DNA from 2 places in the Aerococcus sp. BD502 genome. Region 1 is predicted to be linked to the other one. Evidence: predicted binding sites of a transcription regulator. Region 1 holds the regulator's gene; the other holds the start of a gene.
What was found. The regulator CtsR, encoded in region 1, represses protease genes until heat stress. The targets are predictions, from matches to a motif close to TTGGTCAAAAAAGGTCAAANA.
Positions count from the first base shown of each region.

Region 2: the regulator CtsR is predicted to act here: its motif matches at 2,304-2,324, upstream of WF803_RS07020 (ATP-dependent Clp protease ATP-binding subunit).

Region 1 is NZ_CP147972.1:466,596-472,097, forward strand. Features, by position in the region: gene tadA (tRNA adenosine(34) deaminase TadA) at 1-439, opposite strand, end outside; gene WF803_RS02300 (hypothetical protein) at 738-1,031, opposite strand; gene WF803_RS02305 (ATP-dependent Clp protease ATP-binding subunit) at 1,099-3,627, opposite strand; gene WF803_RS02310 (CtsR family transcriptional regulator) at 3,643-4,104, opposite strand; tRNA gene WF803_RS02315 (tRNA-Pro) at 4,267-4,340, opposite strand; tRNA gene WF803_RS02320 (tRNA-Arg) at 4,345-4,418, opposite strand; tRNA gene WF803_RS02325 (tRNA-Gly) at 4,461-4,532, opposite strand; tRNA gene WF803_RS02330 (tRNA-Lys) at 4,536-4,608, opposite strand; tRNA gene WF803_RS02335 (tRNA-Val) at 4,618-4,690, opposite strand; gene WF803_RS02340 (ISNCY family transposase) at 4,862-5,502, shown strand, end outside.
Region 2 is NZ_CP147972.1:1,461,192-1,466,693, forward strand. Features, by position in the region: gene WF803_RS07015 (peptide chain release factor 3) at 1-40, shown strand, start outside; gene WF803_RS07020 (ATP-dependent Clp protease ATP-binding subunit) at 89-2,287, opposite strand; gene WF803_RS07025 (phosphocarrier protein HPr) at 2,548-2,814, shown strand; gene WF803_RS07030 (YkuJ family protein) at 2,973-3,200, shown strand; gene WF803_RS07035 (Mur ligase family protein) at 3,286-4,815, shown strand; gene WF803_RS07040 (YqeG family HAD IIIA-type phosphatase) at 4,859-5,395, shown strand; gene yqeH (ribosome biogenesis GTPase YqeH) at 5,388-5,502, shown strand, end outside.

The sequences.
Region 1 (5,502 bases):
GTTGGCTTGCATCCTCCAAGAGCACGCCTCCTGTCGTTGGTACCTGATGATTAAAGCGCTCATCGGCCAGCAAATTCATCAAGGAGCCTGCTGTGCCTGCCTTCGGATCATAAGCACCAAAATAGCAATGCCTGATGCGAGCATTAATCATTGCCCCCGAACACATGGGACAAGGCTCAAGCGTCACATAGACATCAACATCATAAAGTCGCCAGCGCCCCAAATTTTGATTGGCCTGGCGAATGGCTTGCATTTCGGCATGGCCGGTCGCATCCTTGGTCATTTCCCGGCGATTGTAGCCGCGACCAATAATCTGACCGTCATAAACAGCCACGGCCCCGATGGGTACTTCGCCCTCTTGGCGGGCGCACTGGGCCTCTCTGAGGGCCAAGCTCATAAAATATTCGGGACTACCTTCTGGGTATGTGGCCACACTCATGCCTAACGCTCCTTATTCCAATGGCTAAAATGATGTACTGGTCGACTGGATCTAAGCCAGCTCGCCCAAGTCCTATTCATTAAATCCAACGAAATAGAACCAACCAGCTGCTACTAGTGTATCATATTTCCCTAGGCAAAATACAGTTTTGCCCTTGTTTTTTCTATTTTATAAACACTTACAATTCCTTAGTGGCGCCTTTTTAGCCCCTGGAAATGTCTTTTCAAGAGCGCTATAGTTTATTTTTAACATAATAAAAAAGCCAAAGCAAAGTTTAACTTCACTTTGGCTTTGGCCTTTAAATAATCATGCTCGCCAGTTTTAGGAGGCGGTGGGCATTTTTCTTATTTAACCAGCCTTTTTTCTGGGCGTTTTTGCTGGCTTTTTTCGCCTGCTTTGCCACTTCCCCTTTTTTCTTGCTGGCTTCTTTTTCGAGGTGCTTCTTCGCTTGGCCGGCTTTATCCTTCGTATCCTCAACGAATCGACTGAGCGTTTGATCTTGGTCTTCTTCGTAAAGGGCTAATACGGTAATCGCCGCTAGGCCTGCTAAGGCGCCAATCGAAATGAGGGCAATTTTCTTGTTCTTATCCATCCTTGATCCCCTTTCTCAATATTAAGCCTAGTATAAAAAATTCAAGGCCACAAGACAAGTCAAATGGCTAGACTTCGACTTCATCATGCAATAATTCATCTACCGTTTGCTTAAACTCCTGCCCATCAGCATGTTTCACCCGAATGTACAAGTCCCCTTGGCGGGCACCGACGATGACTTCATCGTGGGGGTGGAGGCGTTGGCTGAGAATTAAATCAGCGAGAGGATCTTCCAAATGGGCTTGCATGTAGCGTTTAATCGGACGGGCCCCATACTTCGCGTCGAAGCCTTCCTTGGCAATGGTCTTGACCCCACCATTCGTGAGCCTTAAGTGAATATCTTGACGCCCCACTTGAGTATTCAATTGCTGGGCAAATTTCTTCACAATGGCTTCGATATTTTCTTCGGAAAGTTGGTGGAAGACCAGTAATTCATCGACGCGGTTCAAAAATTCTGGCCGGAAGGCCTTCTTCAATTCCTCCCGAATGCGCTTGTTCATGGTGTCGTAGTCCTCATAGATATTTCCTTGGTTAAAGCCGACAGTCTTCTCATCCCGCAAAGCTGTGGCCCCCAAGTTAGAGGTCATGATAATGATGGTATTGCGGAAATTGACTTGCCGACCTTTGCTGTCCGTAATATAGCCATCATCTAAAATTTGCAGGAGCAAGTCGAAGATATCGGGGTGGGCTTTTTCCACTTCATCGAAGAGGATCACCGAATAAGGATGCTGGCGAACTTTCTCCGTCAGCTGGCCGCCTTCTTCAAAGCCTACATAGCCGGGCGCCGAACCAATCATCCGGCTGGTACTATATTTCTCCATAAATTCCGACATGTCCACACGGATTAACTGCCGCTCGGAGCCAAAGAGTTCCTCTGCCAGGCTCTTGGCGAGTTCCGTTTTCCCGACACCCGTAGGACCGAGGAACATAAAGGAGCCAATCGGCCGGTTAGGGTCTTTGATGCCACTATGAGCCCGCCGCACTGCTCGTGCCACGGCCCGCACGGCCTCGTCTTGGCCCTTAACCCGTTCATGCAGGTGCTCTTCTAGTTTCATGAGGCGTTGGTGTTCGGCTTCGGTTAGCTTCGTCACCGGCACCCCTGTCCATTGGGCGATAATTTGGGCCACATCTTCTACCCCCAAGACTAATTGCTCATGAACTTCCGCCTCATAGCGTTTCTTCATAGCCGCTAGATCTTGGTGGTGTTTTTCTTTTTCATCATAGTAGTGCTTACTGGCCGGGAAATCCTTGGCCTGCATGGCCTCATTCAATTCTTCACTGAATTGCTTAATTTTATTTTTAATGGCCTGGTGCTTCTTAGCAAAGCTGTGCTTATAGCCAGCTTCCAGGCGTTTCGTGGCACTGGCCTCATCCATGATATCAATGGCCTTATCTGGTAAGAAGCGGTCTGAAATGTAGCGCGCGCTCATGGACACACAGGCTTCAATCGCTTCATCCGTAATGCTTAGGCGGTGGAATTTTTCATAAGGCGCCCGAATACCTTTCAAAATTTCAACGGTCTCTGCTTGGGTCGGCTCTTCCACCATAATTTTTGCAAAGCGACGCTCCAGGGCAGCATCCTTTTCAATGTATTTTTGGTACTCGTTAAGGGTAGTAGCCCCAATGACTTGCACCTCCCCGCGCGCCAGCGCCGGTTTTAGAATGTTCGATGCATCAATGGTGCCTTCTGCACCCCCTGCCCCAATAAGGGTATGCAATTCATCAATAAAAAGAATCACTTCCCCGTCTTGGCTCACCTCATCGAGCAGGTGTTTCATGCGGTCTTCAAATTCACCACGATATTTGGTCCCAGCAATCAGGGCTCCCATATCAAGCATCAAGAGCTTTTTATGGGCTAAATGATCGACGATCTGCCCCTGGGCAATTGCTAAGGCTAAACCTTCCACGATAGCAGTTTTCCCCACTCCAGGTTCGCCCACTAATACCGGATTGTTTTTCGTCCGCCGACTTAAAATTTGCAGCAGGCGCCGCTCTTCCACCTCCCGACCGATAATCGGGTCTAAATGCCCTTCTTCAGCTTGTCGGGTGAGGTCTTTGCTCACTTTATCCAAGGTGGGCGTCTCGCTTTGACCGCCAATAGTAGCTTGCTTTGGCCTGCGACCGCTAGGCTGGCGACGGCGTTGTTTCCCCTCACCTTCCGAGAGGCCCATAATTTGGTAGAGATCTTCGTGCAATTTATTGATATCCACCGTCAAATTACGCAAAATACGCACGGCCAATATTTCTTCCGCAATTAAAGCCAACAGCAAATGCTCCGTGCCAACGAGCGGCACATTGAAACGCCGGGCTAATTTTTGACTTTGGTAGAGAACCTTTTTTGCACGCGGAGAATAGATAGGTTCTGCTTCATCGAAGGAAGCACTATCCACACCATAGCCCACCACAAATTCAACTTCTTCTACCACGAGTTCGTATTCTGGCAGTTGCTTCTTCAAAGCATCATAGGCAATGCCCTCCCGCTCCCGGTAAAGGCCCAAGAGCAAATGCTCCGTGCCCACAGCTTTGTGCTTAAAATGCTTCGCTTCTTCGAAGGCATACTGCAAAGCATTTTTGGCTTTTTGGGTAAATTTTTCCATTATCGAACTGCCTCCTTAGTGTTCGTATTGTAATTTTTCCAATATTCGTTTCAATAGTATCGCCCTCAACGCTTCACTGTTTTCAATTTGGTAGAAGGCATCACGATCCAAAGCCGCAACCAAAATCCGCGCTTCCCCTTGCGTAATAATCCGATTGTCGTAGAGATTTTTAATAATCGCTAAGGCATCGCGTTCCTTCAAATTATCACCAATCAAGGAAGCCAAATGGGCAATATGCTCAGCCTCATCCACAATTTCCAGTTTCATAATGCGGATATAACCGCCACCCCCACGCTTGCTTTCCACGTGGTAGCCTTTTTGGGGGGTGAACCGGGTATTAATCACATAATTGATTTGCGAGGGCACACATTGGAAACGATCGGCAACTTCACTGCGTCTAATTTCAATATTCTCGCTTTCTTGGAGTACTTTTTTCAAGTATTCTTCTATAATATCAGACATATTTTTATTTTTCACTTTTGTCACCCCTTGTCTGACATACTTTGACTATTAATACTATTTTACCGAATAAAGGCCCAGTCGTCAACGTTTCAAGTAGGATGCAAAAGAAAAAACAGACCGCAGTCTGCTTTCACACAAAATAAAAAAGCCACCCTAGCTCTCTAGAATAGCTCGCTATCGGGAAAACAGGATTCGAACCTACGACCCCTTGGTCCCAAACCAAGTGCTCTACCAAGCTGAGCTATTTCCCGATCATGCACCCAGCAGGACTCGAACCTGCAACCGCCTGATTCGTAGTCAGGTACTCTATCCAGTTGAGCCATGGGTGCAATATTTAATTAGCTTGGTCTCTCGACCAAGACTCACAAAAAAGCGGAAGACGGGGTTCGAACCCGCGACCCCCACCTTGGCAAGGTGATGTTCTACCACTGAACTACTTCCGCAAATGACCCGTGCAGGAATCGAACCTGCGACCCATTGGTTAAAAGCCAATTGCTCTACCGACTGAGCTAACGAGTCAACATATAATGGAGAATGAGGGGTTCGAACCCCCGACATCCTGCTTGTAAGGCAGACGCTCTCCCAGCTGAGCTAATTCTCCTTCAAAACTGACGACTATTTAATATTAGCATGGGCAAGTCACTTTGTCAACACTCGATGGCCGATTTCTTGCAAAATTGTCATTCACAAATGATATTGTCTACTTAATTAACAAATGAAAATGTCCATAAACTGGTAAAATAATAATTATTAGTTTATGGAGGATCAAGATATGAAGGAGTATTTAACCGTGAATGAACAGTATCGCTACGACGTGATTAAAGATCTAGTGAATGACCGTATTTCAAAAGCTCGAGCTTGTGCCAAATTAAACCTCAGCGCGAGACAAGTTCAGCGGCTGGTGTGTCGTTATCAGACCCAAGGTCGCCGAGGTTTCCGCCATGGCAATGCAGGTCGACAACCGACGACAACCATTGCCGCATCAGTGAAAGAACGTATCATCGAACTCTATCAAACTAAATATGAGGGGTTTAATCTGACGCATTTTCGTGAAAAGTTACTCGCCTTTGAAGGGATTGGGGTCTCTTACACAACCTTACGGACACTATTTCGCGACCATCTCATCATGACACCCAGAACCAGCCGAAAAGTGAAGCGTCAAGTTCAAAAAGAACGCGAAAAACAAAAAAAGACGCCCTTATCAACGTCTTCCCGTGCAGAAGATACCTGCAATTCTTTTCCTCTTATTCCAGCCGAACGTGCTCATCCCACCCGTGAACGAAAAAAATATTTTGGCGAGCTTTTCCAAATGGATGCTTCCGAACACCGCTGGTTTGGTGATCAGAAATATCACCTTCATGCGGCTATTGATGATGCCACAGGTCAAGTTGTGGGGGCTTATTTCGATCGACA
Region 2 (5,502 bases), 850 kb from region 1:
AGAACACCATCCTGATGTTCAACTCACCAGTCTCATTTAAGGCAGCAAAAAAGCGCAAAAGCTTCACCGAGCTTTTGCGCTATTTTTCTTATTCTTCGGTTTTCTTGGCTTCTTCATTATGGACGGTGGTAGCAGCAATTTTTATTTGCCCATCGCTCACATCAAAGTGGACGTCTTCAAGTTCCGGCTCGTTTAGGAAGGCGTCGGCCACTTGGTCTTCAATTTGCTCTTGAATGACTCGACGTAAAGGCCTGGCCCCGAGCTTAGGATTGTAGCCAATTTCCACCAGTTTTTCAATTACCGCATCACTCACAGCAATATGGATATTTTGCCCCGCGATGAGATCATTAATTTCTTTGAGCATGAGTCTCGTGATGACCATGAGCTCTTCTTTGGTGAGCGGTTCGAATTCAACGATCGCATCGAAGCGGTTGAGGAATTCTGGCTTGAAGAATTTATCTAATTTATCGATAATGGACTTCGTTTTTCCTTGCTGGCTGGCACCAAAGCCGACACTGGATTCCACACCACCGCTACCAGCATTGGACGTCATGATAATGAGGCTGTCCTTGAAGGAGACCGTGCGACCTTGGGAGTCGGTGAGACGGCCATCTTCCATAATTTGCAGGAAAATGTTCAAGACATCGGGGTGGGCCTTCTCCACTTCATCGAGCAGGATGAGAGAGTAGGGCCGGCGCCGAACTTGCTCCGTTAAGCGGCCCGCTTCTTCATAGCCGACGTAGCCTGGAGGGGAACCGATCAATTTACTGACCGTGTGTTTTTCCATGTACTCACTCATATCGAAGCGTACCATAGCTTCTTGATCCCCAAACAGTTCACGGGCTAATTGCCGAGCGAGTTCGGTTTTCCCGACACCGGTCGGACCGACAAAGAGGAAGCTGCCGATAGGGCGGGACCCTTTGCTAAAGCCGACCCGATTGCGCCGAATGGCACGACTAATCACATCAACGGCTTCATCTTGACCAATAACCCGACTTTTGAGGGCTTGGTCCAAGTTTTTCAAGTTATTTTGTTCTTTTTCTTGCAATTCGGTGACTGGAATACCCGTTTTTTGCTCAATGATATGTTGGATATCAGCAAGGTTAACCACTGGCCGTTCTTCGGGGACTTGCTTGTCCTCGTCAAGCATTTTTTGGTATTTATTCAATTGGTCACGGTAGTAGGCTGCTTTTTCATAGTCTTCAGCTTCGGTGGCCATGACCTTCAAGTCTTCCAATTGCTGAACTTTCTCTTCGAGGGATTTCTTATCAACGAAGGACAGGGTTAAGTTTTTCTTCGACCCAGATTCGTCGAGCAGGTCAATCGCCTTGTCGGGCAATTGCCGGTCCGTAATATAGCGGTCGGAGAGGCGGACGGTCGCTTCCAGAGCTTCCGGCGTATATTTGACATTGTGGTATTGGGCATATTTATCCGCAATTCCTTCAATGATCGCTAAGGTCTCCTCGACAGTGGGTTCATCGACAAAAACAGGCTGCAAGCGGCGGGCTAGGGCGCCGTCTTTTTCAATTTGACGGAATTCATTGAGTGTGGTTGCCCCCACAAGTTGTAATTCCCCGCGGGCGAGGGCCGGTTTTAAGATGTTCCCTGCATCAAGTGAGCCTTCTGCCGAACCAGCGCCGACGATTTCGTGGATCTCATCAATGAAGAGAATGATATTTTCATCATTAGTGACTTCTTCAATGAGTTGCTGCATTTTTTCTTCGAATTGCCCACGGACACCTGTCCCTTGCACGAGGGAGGACACGTCAAGGCTGATAACCCGTTTGTGTTGGAGTTTTTCGGGTACGGTTTGCTCAATAATTTTTTGAGCCAGACCCTCGACGACAGCCGTCTTCCCGACCCCGGGTTCCCCAATTAAAACAGGGTTATTTTTGTTCCGCCGGTTAAGAATTTCAATGACGCGTTGGATCTCGTCATCGCGGCCCACAATGGGGTCAAAAACATTATCTTGGGCCAACTGGGTCATGTCGGTCCCGAATTGGTCCAATAAGCCGCCCCCTTGACCTTTCCTTCCGCCAAAGCCACCTTGGCCATCGCCACCCCCAGCTTGGGGTTGACTGCCTTGCTGGCGATTTTGCAATTGCCGGAAAATTTGATCGAGGTTACCTAAACCAGAATTAAATGCAAATTGATCGAAATTATTATTTTGTTCATTAGTGATTTCACGGTAGCAATTCTCACAGAGATTGATCGCTTGCCGTTTGCCATTCACGTTGGCATACATATGAATCACAGCATCGCGCTGCTTACAACGTTGACATAGCATAAGATCACTCCTTTTTTGTTTGACTAATATTGACTATGCTTCTATTGTACATTGACCTTTACTGACTTTCAAGCTTTTTACGAAAATAAATGAAGTTTTTTAACAAGCTGATCAGACCGCCAATGAAAAGCCTCTAATTCGTGGAATTATGCAAGAAAATGTTTGCATAAATGCGCTTTTGTCGGTATGATTAAGGAGTAATAGTCAAAACTACGACTGGATTAACAGCAAGGGCTGATTAGGAAAAAGGAGATTAGGAAATGCAAAAAGCAGATTTTCATGTAACGGCAGACACCGGCATTCATGCTCGTCCCGCCACGCTCTTAGTACAAACCGCTAGCAAATTTCAGTCTGAAATTGAATTAATCTATAATGATAAGGCGGTCAACTTGAAATCAATTATGGGTGTGATGTCCCTGGGTGTCAGTAAGGGGTCAGATGTGACCATTACTGTGGAAGGCGACGATGAGGATGAAGCCATGGCGGCCATTAAGGAAACCATGGTGAATGAAGGCTTATCGGCTTAACGCCTAGGAGCTGCCGGGGCAGGAAGCCTCGGCTTTTTATTATGGTAGTCTTTTGTTAAAATAGGAAGAACTGAACGTTAAGCTTTACAAGCTTAAGTCGAAAAGGGTAGGATAGCTATAGCAGTCAATTCAGCATATCGATAAAGGAGTGCATATCCATGAAGTCTTCCCAATTAAAAGCCATTATTGAACGTTTAGAGGCGATGACGACCGATGACTCAAAAATTGAAGTGCGTCGCTTCGAAGTTGCTGGCGAAGAACGTTGTTTAGTGCGCTACAATCGCGAGAATGAAAGCTTCGAACTGCATGACAATACCATTGATGAGAGTTTTCCTTTTGATGATATTGATGTTGTGGCTATTGAAATTTTTGAACTACTTCAATAGTTTCAAGGGAGTCGTTTAGGCGACTCTTTTGTTTTCAATGCCGTTGGAATGAAGAATATTTTATATGTAGAGAGGTAGGGAAGGGATGAAGCTCACGGAATTAACCGCATCCTTAACTGGGGTGACGCCATATGAAACGCAGGCACCCGCAGATTTAAATATTGAACATTTAACTTATGATTCGAGAGAAGTGGAAGCGGGAACGCTGTTTTTTTGTAAAGGTCAGCATTTCCAAGCGAAGTATTTAAGCGAGGCCAAACAGGCAGGGGCCTTAGCGTATGTGAGCGAGGAAATTTATCCCGAAGTAAACCTACCCAGAATTCAAGTTCAAGATATTCGCCTCGCTATGGCCGCCATGGCCGCTTGCTTTTACGGGCAGCCGGACCAAAAACTCCACTTGATCGGACTGACGGGGACGAAAGGTAAGACAACCGTGACCCATTACCTGCGGGCTATTTTAGATGCCGCCCTAGGCAAGCCTACCGCCTATCTGGCCTCGAATACTTATTTTGATGGGCTGGAGAGGGGGGAGTCGGCCCTTACCACACCAGAAGCTATCCCCCTCTATCAGCATTTAGCTAAAGCCTACCAGGCTGGGGAAGATTACTTAACGATGGAAGTGTCTAGCCAAGCTTTGAAATATGAGCGAGTTTGGGGCCTGGGTTTTGAGGTCGCTGGCTTTACGAATATTGAAGAAGATCATATTGGTCCGGGCGAACACCCTGATTTTGCCGATTACTTAAAAAGCAAGTTGAAAATTTTTGATCAAGCCCAAGTCGCTGTCCTGAATCAAGACATGGCGCATTGGGAGGAAGTCCTAGGCGCCGCAAAAGCCAGTGCTTCTGTTGAGAAAATCGTGACCATCAGTTTAGAAGATCCTAAAGCGACTTATTATGCTGATAAATTATATGTCGATGAAGCCGGCCAGCATTTTACGGTGCATACGCCTACCGGTGAGGCGTCCTTAACTTTGGCCATGCCAGGTTATTTTAACGTGCAAAATGCCTTAATGGCGTTGGCGATTAGTGGCTATTATGGGCTTTCCTTGGCGGTTGCGAAGAAGGCTTTAGCTAAGGTCACCGTGCCGGGTCGGATGGTTGAGTTGGCCAGCCAGGATGGGAAGGTCGAAGTCATTGTTGATATTGCCCATAACCGTTTAAGTTATGAAACTCTTTTCCAAGCGCTGCAGGACATGTACCCGCACCGACGGCTGACGATTGTTTTCGGTGCGCCGGGGGAAAAAGGCTTTAACCGCCGCTATGACCTGCCGGAAGTTGCTAGCCGCTATGCCGACCGCCTGATTCTTACTGAGGAAGACATGGGGACTGCAGATCCTAAGGAAGTTCTGGGCTTAATGCAGGCCATAGTCAAAAAACAAGGCAAGCAGGCCACGATTATTGAGGACCGAGAAGAAGCTGTCAAAGCTGCGGTTAAGGAAGCGGTCGAGAGTCCAGAACCCAGTGTGGTGATTTTAGCTGGCAAGGGCGACGAAGCGACGATTAAACGGGGTGAGGTCTATGAGCCTTTCCCTGGGGATAAAGTTTTTGCAGAGGAAATTTTAACGGAATATGATGAAAAAATGGCGAAGAAAAGCAAAGCGTCAGACCCTAGCTAGGCAAAACTTAGGACGTGTTCGCTATTTGGGAAGGAGGGGTAGGATGCACCCCTGGTTGAAGAAATTATGGCCGACTTGGCTTTTGGAGAGTGTACTTCAAATTACACCTGCGGAGGCCAAAAAACATGGGATCAAAGCTGTCTTAACAGATTTGGACAATACCTTAATTCCTTGGAATTCAGAAGTTGTCCCGGCTTCCCTCCACAATTGGGCGCAAGCTTTAGCCGACCATGATATTGAAGTTTTAATTCTTTCCAATAATAATGGCGCGCGCGTGCGTCATATTGCCGAGCAGCTAGGTGTTCATTACCTGGCACCTGCCTATAAGCCGCGCCGCAAAGGCTACCGGCAGGCGCTTGAAAAACTTGCTTGCAAGAAAGAAGAAGCCGTTTTGGTGGGCGACCAGCTCTTTACGGATATTTTAGGGGCGAGTCGCTTTGGCCTGAGAAGTATTTTAGTGAAGCCCGTGGTGGCTTCGGATGGGAAATGGACGCGTGTGAATCGCCGACTGGAGAAATTATTTTTAGAATATTGTGCAAGGGAAAAATTACATTGGGACTGGAGGGATCAACTTGACTAAATTAGAGGAAGATTTAATTTGCATCGGCTGTGGGGCGGCCATTCAAACCGAAAACCCAGAAGGGGCGGGCTTTATTCCCCCTCAAGCCCTAGCAAAGCGGAATGTGG